Regions from separate parts of the Streptosporangium sp. NPDC049644 genome, predicted to be linked through region 2. Evidence: riboswitches for the same ligand, from Rfam matches in the RefSeq annotation. Region 2 holds a riboswitch; each other region holds the start of a gene.
The links. Region 2 has a riboswitch for S-adenosylmethionine ahead of thrC (threonine synthase). Riboswitches for the same ligand answer to the same signal wherever they lie in the genome.

Region 1 (5,901 bases), on a different contig from region 2:
CGTGACCGGGTTGCTGCTCGCCGGAACGTACGTGTGCGCGCTGCTGGTCCTGCTCAGGACTCCGCTCCGACCGGCGCTGCGGGCCGTCTTCGCGCCGCTGGGCCGGATGGCGCTGACCAACTACCTGACCGCCACGATCCTCGTGCTGGCGGTCGGTCGCGTCCTTGGCGGCTCACCGGAAAGCTGGTCGTCGGCGACCGTGTCACTGATCGCCGGCGCCATCCTCTCCGCCCAGTGGCTCCTCTCCGCCCTCTGGCTGCGCCGATACCGCTACGGCCCCCTCGAATGGCTCTGGCGCTGGGCCACCTGGGCCCAGCGCCCGCCCTTGCGCCGCTCCCCCTGACACCACCGCGCGGCGAGCCGGTTCAGACCCGTACGTCGAGGGCGGTGAGGCCGCGGATGATGTAGCCAGGGCCCCAGCCGGGCTCGGTGGCGAGTTCCAGCTTCGGTGCCTTACGGAGCAGGGCGCCGAAGGACTCGATCAGTTCGATCCTGGCCAGGGGGGCGCCCAGGCAGAAGTGGATGCCCGCGCCGAAGGAGATGTGCGGGTTGTCCACCCGGCCGGCGTCGAAGCGGTCCGGGTCGGCGAAGACCTCGGGGTCCCGGTTGGCCGAGCCGAACAGCAGCGCCACCTCGGTGCCGCGCGGGATGTCCACCCCGCCGACGGTGATGTCCTCCAGGACCCAGCGCTCGAACATCTGCAGCGGGGTGTCCCAGCGCATCATCTCCTCGATCGCGGTGGGCAGCAGGCCGTGGTCGGCGCGGAGCCGCTCCAGCTCGGCCGGGTTGCGGAAGAGCGACCACCAGCCGTTCCCGGTGACGTTGACCGTGGCCTCGTGCCCGGCGTTGAGCAGCAGCACGCAGGTGCCGACCAGTTCCTCCTCGGTGAGCTTGTCGCCCTCCTCGGCCACCAGGGCGAGCGCGCTGATCAGGTCGTCGCCGGGGTTCGCCCGGCGGGCGCGGGCCAGCTCGACGAGGTAGGCGGAGAACTCCTCGGCCGCGCGTACCGCGGTGCGCTGGGCCTCGACGGAGGGGTTCAGCTCGTACATCCCGCAGATGTCGGCGGACCAGGGGCGGAGCAGGTGGCGGTCGGCCTCGGGCACGCCGAGCATCTCCGCGATCACGGTCACCGGGAGCGGCTCGGCGACCTCGGAGATCAGGTCTCCGCCGCCGCGCTCGACGAAGCGGTCCACCAGCCCCCCGGCGATCTCGGCGACCTTGGGGCGGAGCGCCTCGACCATGCGCGGGGTGAACGCCTTGGAGACCAGGCGCCGGAGCCGGGTGTGCACCGGTGGCTCGACGTCGAGCATCCCGGCCCTGACCACCCGCCAGAACGGGTCCTGGAACTCGGGGTCGTCGGGCCTGCCGAACTCGGCGTGGGTCGCCATGTGCAGGTAGGAGCGGCCGAGCCGACGGTCGCGCAGCAGCGCGTTGACGTCGGCGTGCCGGGCGACCAGCCACTGGCCGGTCGGTTCAAAGAAGCTGACCGGCCGCTGCCGCCTCAGCTCGTCGTAGACGTCGTACGGATGGGCGACGAATTCCGGATTCCAGGGATCAAAGCGCACATGGACATCGTAATGTCGCCCCATGTGTCAATTGCCTGGTCCGGCCCCTGGAGCTGGGCCGACGCTCGACAGCCCGGCCACCGCCCCGCGACGGATGCGCTACGCCTCGGCCGGCTCGTCCGACTTCTCGGACCGGGCCGCCTTGGTGCGCAGCCGGATGTTCAGCAGCTCCACGATGAGCGAGAAGGCCATCGCGAAGTAGATGTAGCCCTTGGAGATGTGCTGCCCGAGGCCCTCGGCGATCAGCACGACGCCAATCAGCACCAGGAACGACAGGGCGAGCATCTTGATGCTCGGGTGCTTGTCCACGAAGCGGCTGATCGGGCCTGAGGCGAAGAGCATCACCAGGACCGAGACGATCACGGCCGCGACCATGACGCCGAGCTGGTCGACCATGCCGACCGCGGTGATGACCGAGTCGAGGGAGAAGATGATGTCCAGCAGCATGATCTGGACGATCACCGAGCCGAAGGTGGCGGCCGCCTTGGTGCCGCCGTGCCCGCCCTTGCCCTCCACATTGTCGTGGATCTCGATGACGCTCTTGCCGAGCAGGAAGAGCCCGCCGCCGAGCAGGATGAGATCTCGTCCCGAGATCTCCTGCCCCAGGACCTCGAAGAGCGGCGCCGTGAGTCTCACCACCCACGACAGTGCCAGCAGCAGCAGCAGCCGGCTGAGAAGGGCCGCGAGGAGACCCAGCTTGCGCGCCCTGTCCCGTTGCTCGGGCGGGAGCTTCCCCGCGAGGATCGAGATGAAGATGATGTTGTCGATGCCTAGCACGATCTCCAGAGCGACGAGGGTGACGAACCCTATCCAGATCTCCGGGTTGGTCACCCAGTCCAACATCTGAGCCTCCAGCTCGCCTTACTTGATCACTACCGGCACGACGAGATCCGTCGCTCGGCGTTATTCACCCACTACCAGGACAAACATCACGCGCCGCCGGATGCCACCCGGCTCACTGCCCAGACGAACGGGATCCGTCGTGAGTTCCCGAACCCAAGGGACATCACTTGCGAATCCCCGGCAGAGGTCGGTTATAGTTCCCCCGTAGGTCATGAGTGCCAGTGACAAGCCCCGGCTCGCTGGCCGGCAACCCTCGCGTCCGCGGCGGGGTGCCCCGGGTGAGGACCTGGTCCGGCACGAGGTGTGCCGGGCAAGCGCGGGCTCCAGGCACCTGTGCCACGGGTTGGGGTCCGATGACCTCGAAGGAGCCCTGGCGTGTCCATACTGACGATCTCCACCGCCGCAGCCGCCGACGCGGCCGCCCCCGGCACCGTCCCCGCGACCCGTACGTCCGGCGACCGGCCGATCCCCGCCGTGCTCGGTTCCGACCTGGAGGTCCCGGTCAGGGGCGGCAGGCTCGTCCGCTACGCCAACCTCGACTACGCCGCGAGCGCCCCCTGTCTGGAGCCGGTGAGCGCCGCCGTCGCCGCCGCGCTCCCGGCGTACTCCAGCGTCCACCGAGGCGCCGGGTACGCCTCCCAGCTGACCACGGCCCGCTACGAGCAGGCCAGGCAGACGGTGCGCGCCTTCGTCGGTGCCCGTCCCGGCGACTCGGTGATCTTCACCAGGAACACCACGGACGCGACCAACCTGCTGGCCCGCAGCCTGCCCGAGGGCACCACCGCCGTGGTCTTCGACACCGAGCACCACGCCTCGCTGCTGCCCTGGGAGCGTGCCCTGCGGCTGCCGGTCCCCGCCTTCCCCGGCGAGGCGGTCCGCGCCGCCGACGAGGCCCTGGCCTCGGTCGAAGGTCCCAGGCTGCTGGTCGTGACCGCCGCCTCCAACGTCACCGGGGAGCTGTGGCCGATCGCCGCGCTGGCCCACATCGCCCACCGCCACGGCGCCCGCGTCCTCGTCGACGCCGCGCAGCTCGTCCCGCACCGCCGCCTCAACCTGACCGCGCTCGACCTGGACTACGTGGTCTTCTCCGGTCACAAGCTCTATGCCCCGTTCGGCGCCGGCGCGCTGATCGGCCGTTCCGACTGGCTGGCCGACGCCGAGCCGTACCTGCGGGGCGGCGGGGCGGTGAGGGCGGTGAACGACGACGGGACCGAGTGGCACGACGACCCCGAGGCCCGCCACGAGGCCGGAACCCCGAACGTCCTGGGTGCCATCGCGCTGGCCGCGGCCTGCGACGCCCTGACCGCCACCGGCTGGACCCCGCTGGTCCACGAGGAGGAGCGTCTCCTCGACCGGCTGCGCGCGGGCCTCGCCTCCGTCCCCGGCGTGCAGGAGCTGTCCCTGTGGGGCCCCGACCACCCGCGCGTCGGCATCGTCTCCTTCGTGGTGAACGGCCGCACCGCCCGCGAGGTCGCCGAGTCCCTGTCCGGTGATTACGGCATCGGCGTCCGGGACGGCAAGTTCTGCGCCCACCCCTTCGTACGGCACCTGCTGGACGCCAAGGACGGCGGCTGCGACGACCCCACCGCCTCCGCGGTGCGCGCCTCCATCGGCATCGGCACCACCTCCGAGCACGTCGACCGGCTGATCGCCGCCCTGCGGGATCTTGCCTCGCGCGGCTGACGTGACAGCATGGACATATGACTGAGCCTCGCCGTGAACTGAACGTGGGGATGGGCGCGGGCGCCGCCGCCGTGCGGGAGGCGCACGGCAAGGAGCTCGCGACCGAGGACATGGTCCTCAACATCGGGCCGCAACATCCGTCCACGCACGGCGTGCTGCGGCTGCGGCTCACCCTGGACGGGGAGCGGATCAGCTCGGCCGAACCGATCGTGGGCTACATGCACCGGGGCGCGGAGAAGCTGTTCGAGGTGCGTGACTACCGGCAGATCATCGTGCTGGCCAACCGGCACGACTGGCTGTCGGCGTTCGCCAACGAGCTGGGCGTCGTCCTCGCGGTGGAGCGGATGCTCGGCATGGAGGTGCCGGTCAGGGCGGTCTGGACCCGCACACTGATGGCCGAGCTCAACCGGGTGCTCAACCACCTGATGTTCCTCGGCTCCTACCCGCTGGAACTCGGCGCGATCACCCCGATGTTCTACGCGTTCCGGGAGCGCGAGACCCTCCAGGCCGTGATGGAGGAGATCGCCGGCGGCCGGATGCACTACATGTTCAACCGGGTCGGCGGCCTGAAGGAGGAGCTGCCCGAGGGGTGGCTGGGCCGGGTCTCGACGGCCGTGGCCGACGTGCGGCGACGGCTGCCCGACATCGAGGGCCTGATCGCCGGAAACGAGATCTTCCTCGCCCGTACCCGCGGGGTGGGCGTGCTGGACCGCGAGACGGTCATGCAGTACGGCGTGAGCGGCCCGATCGCCCGTGCCTCCGGCGTCGACCTCGACCTGCGCAGGGACGAGCCCTACCTCGCCTACGGCGAGCTGCCGGTGAAGGTGGTCACCCGCTCCGCCGGGGACTGCCACGCCAGGTTCGAGGTGCTGCTGGAGCAGGTGAAGGTCTCCCTGGACCTGGCGGACGCCTGCGTGCGGCGGCTCCGCGAACTGCCCCAGGGGCCGATCAACCAGCGCCTGCCCAAGGTGCTGAAGGTCCCCGAGGGCCACACCTACGCCTGGACGGAGAACCCGCTCGGCCTCAACGGCTACTACCTGGTCTCGCGCGGGGAGAAGACACCGTGGCGGATGAAACTCCGGTCCGCCTCCTTCAACAACGTCCAGGTGCTGCGCGAGATGCTCCCCGGCAACCTGGTCTCCGACATGGTCGCCATTCTGGGCTCGTTGTTCTTCGTCGTCGGCGATATCGACAAGTGAGGCACGGTCAGGAGCGCATGATCGAACCCGGCGGAGACCAGCGGAGGACGACTCCCCCGACGGCACCCGCGTCCCCCGCCGATCCCGGCGACTCACCGGCCGTCGGCAGGCCACCGCGGGACCGGTACGTCGACTGGTTGCGCGCGTTCAGCCTGCTCGTCGTGGTGGTCTGGCACTGGGCTTTCACGATCCTCCAGTGGGGGCCGGACGGCCCCTCGCCGACGAGCCCGCTGGGCTTCACCTCGGGGCTGTGGATCCTGACCTGGCTGCTGCAGGTGTTGCCGCTCTTCTTCTACGTGGGCGGGTACGTCCACCTGCTGTCCTGGAACCGCGCCTGCGAAGGCGGGATGGGCATCGGCACCTTCGTGTGGCGGCGCATCCGCGGCCTCGCGATCCCGACACTGGCGCTGGCCGGAACCTGGATCGTGCTGGGCGCGCTCGTGACCTGGGCGTTCGGGATCAGGTGGATGAACCGGGTGGTCCTGCTCGTCATCAGCCCGCTCTGGTTCATCGGCGTCTACCTCGTGCTGATCGCCCTGCTCCCGGTCGCGCTCTGGCTGCACCGGCGCTTCGACGTGCTGATCCTGATCTGGCTGGCCGGGGCGGCGCTC
Region 2 (5,901 bases):
GACCCTCGTGGTGGCCACCACCGACCCCGCCGACCTCCCCACGATCGTCGCGGCGGGCGCCAGAGCCGAACTCGTCAAACGGTCGCTGACGGAACTCGCCGGGCTCATCAGTGACCTCAACGTGGACCTGCCGGGAAAAGGCGGCGGGGGTGATGTGCGCTTCGTCGACGCCAGGAACAACAGGATCGTCATCCTGTCGAAGAGCCCACTGGCGACCGAGGATCTCGTGGAGGCGGTGGGGGCCGACTCAAGTGTGGTGAAGGTGGTGCCGTCCACCGAGCGGCCCCGGCTCCTCAGCGACGTACAGGGCGGCGACGCCTACTACGTCGGTGTCGCGAGTCGTTGCTCCGTCGGTTTCTCGGTGACGCGCGGGACCCAGGCGGGGTTCGTCAGTGCCGGTCACTGCGGTAAGACCGGTGATGCCACCACCGGTTTCAACCGGGTGCCCCTGGGGATCTTCCGGGCGTCGTCCTTTCCGGAGAACGACTACGCCTGGGTCGCGGTGAACGCCGGCTGGACGCCCAAACCGGTGGTGAGCAACGGCGCCGGCGGCACCGTGCCCGTCGCGGGCTCCAGACCGGCTCTGGAGGGCGCCTCGGTCTGCCGTTCCGGCTCCACCACCGACTGGCACTGCGGCCTCATCAGGCAGTTCAACGCCAGCGTCACCTACCCCCAGGGCACCATCCACGGGCTGACCCGTACCAGTGTCTGCGCCGAGCCGGGCGACTCGGGTGGCTCGTTCATCTCCGTGGACCAGGCCCAGGGGGTCACCTCCGGCGGCTCCGGCAACTGCGCCACGGGCGGCGTCACCTACTTCCAGCCGATCAACGAGATCCTCACCGCCTACGACCTGACCCTGCTGACCGGCGACGCCACCACCCCACCGGGCACCGTCCCGCCCGCTCCGACGGTCTGCACCGGCTACCCGAAGACCTACACCGGCACGCTGAACAACGGCCAGTCCGTCTCCCAGCCGAGCCGCTACTACCGGGCCGCCGTCGCCGGCATGCACTCCGCCTGCCTGGACGGCGGTGACGGCGTCGACTTCGACCTCTACCTCCAAAGGTGGCGGCGGCCGAACTGGGTCACCGTCGCGACCTCGGAGGGCGCGGGTTCCGACGAGCGGATCAGCTACACCGGCCCGCCCGGCTTCTACCGCTACCGGGTGGTCTCGGTGAGCGGCTCCAGCCCCTACACGCTGAAGGCCAAGGCACCCTGACCCGCCTTCCGCGGTCTGGCGCGGGAGGTTCCACGGGACGTCCGCCGCGACCGGTGCCTACCGGCCGCGGCGGCGCCCCTGCTGCGGACAAGGGTGCTCTGTCCGGCAGGTAACACGCTACGTCTCGTATTATGAGACAAGTGGCCGGGGTGGCGGTATGGCGATGTAGAGTGCCTAAGACCTGCCTGTCAGGTCTCCAACTGAATATTTGCTCATCCAGAGGGGTGGAGGGATCGGCCCTGCGAAGCCCCGGCAACCATCCCGGTTCAAGACTCGTAATCGACACGAGGTCAACCGGGACAGGTGCCAATTCCGGTCTGTGACCAAGGTGGTCCGCAGACGAAGATGAGGGAAAGGCCTCGCTTCATGGCGCTCGCAACCACTGAGAACACCACCACCTCGCTCGGCCGTGTCGAAGACACCCGAAACCAGCACTTCGGCCCCGCCGTGGCCCTGTCCTGTCGCGAGTGCGGTGCCCGCTACGACCTCGGCCCGAGCTTCGCCTGTATCGAGTGTTTCGGGCCCCTTGAGATCGCCTACGACTTCGGGCGGGTGACCCGGGAGCAGATCGCCGAGGGGCCGGCCAACATCTGGCGTTACCGCTCGCTGCTGCCCGTCCCCGCCGACGTGGCCTCCAAGCCCAACATGGAGCCCGGCTGGACCAGGCTCGTCAACGCCGGCAACCTCGCCCGTGAACTGGGCATGCGCTCGCTGCACGTGAAGGACGACTCCGGTAACCCCACGCACTCTTTCAAGGACCGTGTGGTGGCCATCGCCGTCGAGGCGGCCCGTAACTTCGGCTTCCACACCCTCTCCTGCTCCTCCACCGGCAACCTGGCCGGTGCCGCCGCTGCCGCCGCCGCGCGGGCCGGGCTGGACGCCTGCGTGTTCATCCCCGCCGACCTGGAGCAGGCCAAGGTCGTCATGGCCTCCGTGTACGGGGGCAGGCTCATCGGCATCGAGGGCACCTACGACGATGTGAACCGCTTCTGCTCGGAGCTCATCGGCGACGAGCTGGGCGAGAAGTGGGGTTTCGTCAACGTCAACCTCCGGCCGTACTACGCCGAGGGCTCCAAGACGCTGGCGTACGAGATCGCCGAGCAGCTCGGCTGGCGCGTTCCCGACCAGATCGTCGTGCCGGTCGCGTCGGGCTCCCAGCTCACGAAGATCGACAAGGGTTTCAAGGAGCTGATCGAGCTCGGTCTCGTCGAGGACAGGCCATACAAGATCTTCGCGGCCCAGGCCGAGGGGTGCTCCCCGGTCTCCACCGCCTACAAGGCGGGCCACGACGTGATCCGCCCGGTGAAGCCGGACACGATCGCCAAGTCGCTGGCGATCGGCAACCCCGCCGACGGTCCGTACGTGCTGGACATCGCCCGCCGCACCGGCGGCGCGGTCGAGGACGTCACCGACCCCGAGATCGTCGACGCGATCCGGCTGCTGGCCAGGACCGAGGGCATCTTCGCCGAGACCGCCGGAGGTGTCACCGTCGGCGTGCTCCGCAAGCTGGTCGCGGCCGGGAGGCTCGACCCGGAGGCGGAGACCGTGGTTCTCAACACCGGCGACGGTCTCAAGACCCTCGACGCGGTGGCCGCCGAGGCGCGCCCCACCGCCGTGATTCGTCCCTCCCTTGACGCATTCCGTGCGGCAATCGCCTAGAAATCGTGAAAGGTACTGAATTATGAGCGTTTCTGTGCGGATTCCGACGATTCTCCGGACTTACACCGGTGGTGCTGCCGAGGTGAGCGGAGAGGGCGAGACCCTGCGCGACGTCCTCCAGAAGCTCGACGCGGACTTCCCGGGGATCGGTGCCCGGATTCTTGATGAAACGGGTAAGATCCGCCGTTTTGTCAACGTCTATGTGGGAGATGAGGACGTCCGCTTCGCCGACAACCTCGACACGGCCACGCCCTCCGGCGTCCAGGTCTCCATCATCCCGGCGGTCGCCGGGGGCTGAGACCCCGCCCCCGCACCGCGCCGGTCGCACCCGCCTCACCCTCCCGGGGGCGCTCACGACACCCTCCCCATGACACCCGCCCGGCTCCGGCCGTGTGCGGGTGTCATGCTTTGTGGCGTAAACCGGTATTCGCGGTGGGGAAAGATAATGTAATCTTTAACTAACTAATAGTGATAGTCAAACTGTGTTCTCGTACTAAATGCTCTTGTAAAGAGCTAGTTTGGTGCTTGACTCTGTTGCCCAACCGGTTCCCACAGGTATGGTCGAGGACGATCGATGTGGCGAAGTCTGCCCCGGAGATTGAGGACTTCGCGAGAGGAATGGGCGTCGTCCTTAAGTCCAGTAAGAGGAGTCGCAAGTGGCGCAGGGCACCGTCAAATGGTTCAACGCGGACAAGGGCTACGGCTTCATCGCGGTAGACGGTGGTAAGGATGTGTTCGTCCATTACTCCGCGATCATGATGGATGGCTACCGTGCACTCGAGCAGGGCCAGCGAGTCGAGTTCGAGATCACCCAGGGGCAGAAGGGTCCCCAGGCGGAGTCCGTCCGGGCGGTCTGACATGGCCGTCCCGTGAACCCGCGGGGAGGGGCCGGTGGATCCCGCGGCAGCGCAGTCCGCCGGATCCACACCACCTAGGCCCGGCTCGCCTCCCCAATCGGCGAGCCGGGCCTTCGCTTTGCGCGGAACACGCGCCCGCGTGACGCGGCGCATACGCTGACGTGGCCCGGAGCGGACGCCCGCTCCGGGCGCGACGCAGGTCAAGGGATCGTGGCTTGCACTCGGCAAGGTAGAGTGCTAAACACATTGTTGGCACTCACGCATAGAGAGTGCCAACCCTGGATCGAGGCGATGGGGCCCGCCGAACGGAGTCGTGGGCCCGCATGCCGTCGCGGGCGTCGGCTCGGTCCGGTGCAAGCCACCCTGTCTCTGGGAGGTCTAGCCGTATGGCAGCCAAGATGATCGCGTTTAACGAGGACGCCAGGCGCGGTCTCGAGCGTGGCATGAACCAGCTCGCGGACGCCGTCAAGGTGACCCTCGGCCCCAAGGGCCGCAATGTCGTTCTGGAGAAGAAGTGGGGCGCCCCCACCATCACCAACGATGGTGTCTCCATTGCGAAGGAGATCGAGCTCGAGGACCCGTGGGAGAAGATCGGGGCCGAGCTCGTCAAGGAGGTCGCCAAGAAGACCGACGACGTCGCGGGTGACGGCACCACCACCGCCACCGTGCTCGCTCAGGCTCTCGTACGCGAGGGTCTCCGCAACGTCGCCGCCGGCGCCAACCCGATGTCCCTGAAGAAGGGCATCGAGGCCGCCGTCGAGCGCGTGTCGGAGGAGCTGTCCAAGCTGGCCAAGGACGTGGAGACGAAGGCGCAGATCGCCTCCACCGCCTCCATCTCCGCGGGCGACCCGCAGATCGGCGAGATGATCGCCGAGGCGATGGACAAGGTCGGCAAGGAAGGCGTCATCACCGTCGAGGAGAGCAACACCTTCGGCCTTGAGCTCGAGCTCACCGAGGGCATGCGCTTCGACAAGGGCCTCACCTCGATGTACTTCGTGACCGACCCGGAGCGTATGGAGGCCGTCCTCGACGACCCGTACATCCTGGTCGTCAACTCCAAGGTGTCCGCCAACAAGGACCTGCTCCCGGTTCTCGACAAGGTCGTGCAGGCCGGCAAGCCGCTGCTGATCATCGCCGAGGACGTCGAGGGCGAGGCCCTGGCCACCCTGGTCGTCAACAAGATCCGCGGTCTGTTCCGCTCGGTCGCCGTCAAGGCGCCCGGTTTCGGTGACCGTCGCAAGGCCATGCTGGGTGACATCGGCATCCTGACCGGTGCCCAGGTCATCAGCGAGGACCTCGGCCTCAAGCTGGAGTCCACCACCCTGGACCAGCTCGGCCGTGCCCGTCAGGTCATCGTCACCAAGGACGAGACCACCATCGTCGACGGTGCCGGCGACGCCGAGCAGATCGCCGGCCGGGTCAACCAGATCCGCGCCGAGATCGACAACACCGACTCCGACTACGACCGCGAGAAGCTCCAGGAGCGTCTCGCCAAGCTGGCCGGCGGCGTGGCCGTCATCAAGGCCGGCGCGGCGACCGAGGTCGAGCTCAAGGAGCGCAAGCACCGCATCGAGGACGCCGTTCGCAACGCGAAGGCGGCCGTCGAGGAGGGCATCGTCCCCGGCGGTGGCGTGGCCCTGCTGCAGGCCGGCGCCAAGGCGTTCGACAAGCTGGAGCTCTCCGGCGACGAGGCCACCGGTGCCGCGATCGTCAAGAAGGCCCTTGAGGAGCCGCTGAAGCAGATCGCCGTCAACGCCGGCCTCGAGGGTGGCGTCGTGGTGGAGAAGGTGCGCAACCTCACCCCTGGTGAGGGCCTCAACGCCGCCACCGGCGAGTACGTCAACCTGTTCGAGACGGGCATCATCGACCCGGCCAAGGTGACGCGTTCCGCTCTGCAGAACGCGGCGTCCATCGCGGCGCTGTTCCTCACCACCGAGGCCGTCATCGCCGAGAAGCCCGAGAAGGCCGCGGCCGCTCCCGCCATGCCCGGCGGCGGCGACATGGACTTCTAAGTCCACCGCTTTCTGGTAAAAGAGGCGACCCCGGGATCTCGGGGGCGCCTCTTTTGCTGTTTCCCCGAGGGGTCGCCTGTCGTCGTACGTCTTCGGAGGAGTCGCCCCGACGGGCGCCGCCCGTGCGGAGCCGCGGGCGAGAGGGGGCCGCGAA
Region 3 (5,901 bases), on a different contig from region 2:
AGGCCGTCGCCGATCAGCACGTCGATCGTGTCGCCGGGGGCGAGCATCAGCGCGAGGTAGGCCGCGGTGGCGGCGGCCCAGAGCACGGCGACGCCCGCTCCGAGTCGCCTGGCCACCGGGCCGAGCCACCCGGCGGCGGCCAGCCCCCGCCGCCGGGTGAGTGTGAGGGTGCTCATGTCCCGATCCGGACGTCGTAGGCACTGTTGGGGGTGCCGGAGACCGGCTCGAAGGTGACGCCGGTGACACCCGCGCCGTAGGCGATCTGGTCGGCGGGCACGTACAGCGGGAGCAGCAGCGCCTCGTCCGTGACCACGATCTTCTGTACCTTGGCGTAGAGCTCCTTGCGCTCGGCAAGGTCGGAGGTCGCCGACGCGTCGGCGAGCAGCCGGTCCAGCTCCGCGCTCTCGTACCTCGTACGGTTGATCGCGGCGCCCTTCGGCAGGATCAGGTTGAGCGCCGCCCCGGCGTCGGTGTCGCCGCGCGAGTTCTCGAAGATCTCGTACTCGTTCTCGTCGGCGGCCTTCTGCGCGGTGCCCTGGTCCACGAGCTTGATCTGGAGGTCGATCCCCGCGTGTCGTTTGACCGCCGCCTGGACGGCCTGGGCGAGGACGTCACGGCGGTCGCGGACGAACGGCGCGGCGCTGACCGTGCGGACCGTCAGCCGCCTGCCGTCCTTGACCCGGTAGCCCTCGGCGTCACGTCCGTTCCAGCCGGCCTCGTCGAGCAGCCTGTTGGCCCGCGCCGGGTCGTTGCCGAAGGTGTTCTCCAGCGAGGGGTCGTAGAACCGCGGGCTGCCCTGGCCGATGACGCTCCAGGCTCGCTTGGCGGTGCCCTGGTAGACGGAGTCGAGCACGGCGTCCACGTCGACGGCGTCGCGGAACGCCTCGCGGACCCGCTTGTCGTCGAACGGGGGGCGGGAGACGTTGAAGTAGTAGGAGAACGCGCTGCCGGAGTTGAGGCTGGTCTCCAGCGTCAGCTCCGGGTCGCCCTTGATGAGGCCGATCTCGGTGGCGGGCACGCCCTCGATCACCTGTACCTGCCCGGAGGTGAGCGCGCCGACCCGCACCGCCGCCTCGGGCAGGAAGCGGTAGGTGACCTCGGCCAGGTGTGCCGGCCCCTGGTGGGCGGCGCCGGCGGGCGGCCAGTCGTAGTTCGGGTTGCGCCGGTAGTGGACCTCCTGGCCGGGGGTGAACCGGTCGAGGATGAACGGCCCGGTGCCGACCACGTCGACCCCGCCCGCCTTGAGGTCCTTGGCGTTCTTCAGCGACTTCGGGGAGACCTGGCCGGCGAGCGGGGAGGAGAGGAAGTCCAGGAACAGTCCGTCCGGGGCCTTCAGCGTGACCTTCAGGGTGTACGGGGCGCTCACCTCGGCGTGGTCGAAGTTGCGCAGCTGGATGGCGCTGACCGCCGCGTTGTAGCCGGGCGAGACGAGCTGGTCGAGGTTCGCCTTCACCGAGGCGGCGTCGAACCTCTCACCGTCGTGGAAGGTCACGTCGTCGCGGAGCTCGAAGGTGTAGGTCAGGCCGTCCTTGGAGACCTGCCAGGAGGTGGCCAGCCACGGCAGGAAATCGCCGTTCCCGCCTCGGGCGATCAACGCGTCGAACTGGTTGTGGACCAGCAGGCGCGCCTTGTTCTGGCCCCACTGGTGCGGGTTGAAGGTGATCGGCTGCGTCTCGACGGCCCAGACGAGCGACCCTCCGTCGCCGCCGGCCGCCGCGGCCGGAGCCCCGCTCTCGGCTCCGCACGCCGCCAGCGCCAGCACCCCGGCGAGGGTCAGGGCGCCCCATCGCAACTTCACTCTCTGCTCCTTCGAGACCTGGCGGTTCATGCGACGTGCCTTCTTGTCTGGGTGCCGACCGCCTCGGACAGGACGATCCGCGCGAGGGCGTCGGCGTGGCGGAAGAGCGGGGCGTTGAGACGGGGTCTGGCGAAGCCGCCGGTGGCCTGGCCGCCGACGACCCAGGGACCGAAGGCGAACCTGCGCGGGTGCGGGGTGCCGGACCTGTCGACCAGGCGGCGGTCCGCGGCCCGCACGTTCACCAGCCCCGACTTCTCGTCGAGCTCGCCCCGGTCGCGGAGCGCGCCGATGAGCGGGTCGGTGGCCCGGCTCACGCTGGGCGCGGGCAGCCTGGCCTCGACGAGGGTCGTGGCCGTCACGCCGCCGGGCACGGTGGGGCTCTGCGCCCGCCAGCGCCCGTCGTGCTGGTCGACCTTGAGGTCGGCGCCGAGGAAGGTGACCACCCCCGCCCTGGCCAGGGCGCGCAACTCCTCAAGACGGGGGCCGGGCGGGCCGCTGGCGAGGTAGCTGAAGAACCCGTGGAACCACGGGTCGGAGACGCCCAGCTCGGCCAGGACGCCGTAGACGGAGAGCAGCCCGAGGATCAGGGCGTGGTCGGCGCTGTGTGCCGGGTCGGCGCGCCGCTCCAGGTCGGCCGCGAGGTAGCCGTGCATCCACTTCTGCAGCCCCGCCCGGTCGCCGAACCCGATGCCCGCCAGCGGCCGGTCGAGCCGGTCGAGGTCGAGCCGGTCCAGGTGCCGGGGCACGGCCGTACGGATCAGCTTGCGGATGCCCGGGCTGCGCCACTCCTCGCCGGCGAACGCCGCCGCGAACGCCGCCCAGTCCAGCCTGGCGCGCTCGGGGTGGGCGGTGAGGAGCTCGTGGTAGTACGCGAAGGCGAGCTCCTTGGCGACCAGCGGCCACACGTCCCGGCGGAAGTTCCACGGGCCCTCGCCCAGCGCCTCGCGGGTGAGGAAGCGCGGCACCGGCGGGCGTGCTCCCCCGAAGGGGTAGCCGGTCTTGGAGTGGTACGGCACGCCGCGCCGTGATCCCACGTGCAGCAGGGGCTCCCGCCCGCCGGGCAGGTAGACCAGTTCCCCGTCGTACTCGCGGACGAACCGGCCGCCCCGGCCCGAGGTGAGCAGCACCATCAGGTCGACGAAGGCCAGCCCCATCCCCCGCACGATCACCGGTTCTCCGGCGGGGATGCCGTCCAGGTCGAGGTCGGCCGCGTATCCGGTGGGCAGGTAGCGCAGCCCGCCGCGCACGGCCAGGTCGGCCAGCGCCCGTTCCTCCCCGTTCGGGGTCACGTCGCCGTGCCCCTGGGCCAGGATCACCGCGTCGACCTCGATCGTCCGGCCGTCCTCCAGCCGCACCGCCTGGCCGCCGGGGATGTCGGCGAGGTCGACGGCGCGGGCCGGATGCACGTGCACCCGGACCCCGCGCGGGGCGGTCTCCACCGCGTGCCCGAAGACGTGGGAGAGGTAGCCGTTCTGCGCCGGGCGGGAGGCGAAGGTGCCTGGGTCCCCGCCGAGCCACTCGGCCAGCGTGGGGCCTGGACGGATCGGCCCCTCACAGCGCACCGACTCGTCGGTGAAGAGCGTCACGTCGGCGGCCACGGAGTTCATCCAGAGCAGCTCGGGCTGGTCACGGCGCCAGACGCGGCCGCCACCCGGCGGGTGGGGGTCGATCACGTGAACGTCGAGCGAGGGCCAGCCGAGCAGGTCGGCGGCGTTGGCGCAGATGCGTTCCACCAGGCAGGTGCCCGTCGGGCCGGCACCGACGACGGCGATCGAGGCGCTCATGCGGCGGCTCTGCGATGCGGCCGGTAGTGGCCGTGGGCGTCGGGGGCGACGGGGCTCGCGCAGTTCAGTGTGCTGGTCTTCGACATGTGGCACTCCCGGACATGTCTCGGTGACCCCGGTGAGGGGGTCCGCGCTTGCGGCACGCCGACCGTGCCACCAGGTCTCCCCCGGAGGCACCCCGCCGCGGTGCGAGGGTTGCCGGTCAGCCAGCCGGGGCTTCGCACTGACACTCTTAACCTATTTAGAAGGTAGGAAATACATAGATCTCTGTCAAGGCTTAATGTTGGGGAATGTCCTATGAGACGGTGAAGGTGGTCTACCGCAAATACGACGGGTCATTGCACTGGAACCACAGCGGTCTCCTGCTCGGCGAGGACGAGCACGGGGTGTGGACCGGCTGCGCGGCCAACTCCGTCGGCCGCAAGGGCCACGGACCCGAGGTGGCCTCCCCGCATGCCTTCGTGATGCTCTTCCCCCGCGACGCCTGGTGGACCGCCGCCTTCAACTCCGCCCCGCACAAACACGAGATCTACTGCGACATCTCCACCGTGCCACGGTGGAGCGACGGCGAGGTCACCATGGTCGACCTGGACCTCGACGTGATCCGGACGCGCCGCAACCCGGCGAAGGGCCGCACCTGCCGGGTCTTCCTGGACGACGAGGACGAGTTCGAGGAGCACCGGGTCAGGTACGCCTACCCGCCCGAGGTCGTCCGGAGCGCCCGCGCCTCGGCCGCCTGGCTGATGGAGGCCGTCACCGCCCGCACGGCCCCCTTCGACACCGCTCCGCGCTGGCTCGCCCTGGTCAGCTGAGAGCGCCGGAGTGACTACGACGTGACTACAGCGGCGGGAAGCCGGGGGCGCGGCGCTCGACGAAGCTGGCGACGCCCTCGGCGAAGTCCGGCCGGGTGAAGGAGTCGACCATCAGGCGTGCCGCGGCCGACTCCGACGCCTCCAGGGTCTGCTGCCAGTCGCCCCAGATCTGACGCTTGATCACGGCCATCGAGGCCGGAGAGCTGTACGTCGCCAGCTCGCGGGCGTAGGCCAGGGTCTCCTCGATCAGCCGCTCTCCCGGCACCGCCCGGTTGGCCAGGCCCAGATCGCAGGCCTCGGCGCCGGTGAAGGTGCGCCCGGAGAGCAGCAGGTCCATGGCCCTGGCCTGCCCGGCCAGGCGGGGCAGGATCCACGACAGGCCGTACTCCGCGACCAGGCCGCGCCGGGCGAAGGCGGTGGTCCACTTGGCCTCGGCGGCGGTGAAGACCAGGTCGCAGACCAGGGCGTGGACCATGCCGAGCCCGGCGCAGGCGCCGTTGACCGCGGCGATGATCGGCTTGCGGATCGTGGTCGGGAAGGTGTTGGGGCGCCGGTCGGGCTCCCCCGCGTACGAGCCGTCCTGGATGGCGGTGAGCGTCCTGAAGTCCGCCCCGGCGCAGAAGCCCTTCCCCGCACCGGTGACCACGATCACCCGGACCTCGGGGTTCTTCTCCGCCTCGGCCAGCTGGTCGAAGTAGCGGCGGCCCATCTCGTCGGTCCAGGCGTTGAGCCGGTCCGGCCGGTTGAACGTCAACGTCAGCACGCCCCGCTCGATCGACGGCAGCACCAGGTCGACCATCGCATCTCCCTCCCGGAAGCCCCCGAGGCGCTCCCGCACAGGAGCTCCCCACCCGGAGAGCTACAGAATATCGTTCTACACCTTTTCCCTTCCCGGTGTCAGCAGGTGCGAGCGGACCGGGGAGAGGGAGGCCCGCGGGAGCGGGCCGGGGCGCGCCCCACCACGCGGTACGTCTCCTCTGAATCAACCTCCCGGCGCGGTCCGGTGACCGAGCGCACGCTCCAGGGAGTCGGCGTGGTGGACGAAGTTCGGCGACAGCCGCCTGTCCTCGTAGTAGCGGTGGAAGACCGGCGTGGCCGAGGCCGACATGGGCGGCACGATCCAGGTCCAGTCCGCGGGGCAGACCCGTCCTGCCCGCTCCTCGCGCTCCAGGTGGATCAGGAAGTGCCTGGCCTCGGTGTGGTGGTCCGTCATCGTCACCCCCGCCCGCTCGAAGGAGTGCAGGACCGCCACGTTCAACTCCACCAGCGCCCGGTCCCGCCAGAGCGAGCGGTCGGTGCCGGTGTTCAGGCCCAGACGCCGGGCGATCAACGGCATCAGGTCGTAGCGGTCGGCGTCGGCCAGGTTGCGGGCGCCGATCTCGGTGCCCATGTACCAGCCGTTGAACGGCGCCGCCCGATAGCAGACGCCGCCGATCTCCAGGCACATGTTCGAGATGACCGGTACCGCGTGCCAGCGCAGCCCCAGCTGCTCGAACCACGGGTGACG

Region 1: another riboswitch for S-adenosylmethionine. It lies ahead of AB0J58_RS18505 (aminotransferase class V-fold PLP-dependent enzyme); the one in region 2 lies ahead of thrC (threonine synthase).
Region 3: another riboswitch for S-adenosylmethionine. It lies ahead of AB0J58_RS17040 (FAD/NAD(P)-binding protein); the one in region 2 lies ahead of thrC (threonine synthase).

What each region holds. Positions count from the first base shown of each region.
Region 1 is NZ_JBFAOJ010000029.1:10,237-16,137, forward strand. It holds gene AB0J58_RS18490 (DUF418 domain-containing protein) at 1-343, shown strand, start outside; gene AB0J58_RS18495 (cytochrome P450) at 366-1,565, opposite strand; gene AB0J58_RS18500 (TerC family protein) at 1,665-2,408, opposite strand; SAM riboswitch class IV at 2,616-2,731, shown strand; gene AB0J58_RS18505 (aminotransferase class V-fold PLP-dependent enzyme) at 2,784-4,091, shown strand; gene AB0J58_RS18510 (NADH-quinone oxidoreductase subunit D) at 4,109-5,290, shown strand; gene AB0J58_RS18515 (acyltransferase) at 5,308-5,901, shown strand, end outside.
Region 2 is NZ_JBFAOJ010000037.1:1,244-7,144, forward strand. It holds gene AB0J58_RS21410 (S1 family peptidase) at 1-1,219, shown strand, start outside; SAM riboswitch class I at 1,429-1,571, shown strand; gene thrC (threonine synthase) at 1,586-2,878, shown strand; gene AB0J58_RS21420 (MoaD/ThiS family protein) at 2,901-3,176, shown strand; gene AB0J58_RS21425 (cold-shock protein) at 3,535-3,735, shown strand; gene groL (chaperonin GroEL) at 4,122-5,747, shown strand.
Region 3 is NZ_JBFAOJ010000025.1:98,763-104,663, forward strand. It holds gene AB0J58_RS17030 (ABC transporter permease) at 1-176, opposite strand, end outside; gene AB0J58_RS17035 (ABC transporter substrate-binding protein) at 173-1,798, opposite strand; gene AB0J58_RS17040 (FAD/NAD(P)-binding protein) at 1,825-3,582, opposite strand; SAM riboswitch class IV at 3,708-3,820, opposite strand; gene AB0J58_RS17045 (DUF402 domain-containing protein) at 3,873-4,394, shown strand; gene AB0J58_RS17050 (enoyl-CoA hydratase-related protein) at 4,420-5,193, opposite strand; gene AB0J58_RS17055 (nitric oxide synthase oxygenase) at 5,377-5,901, opposite strand, start outside.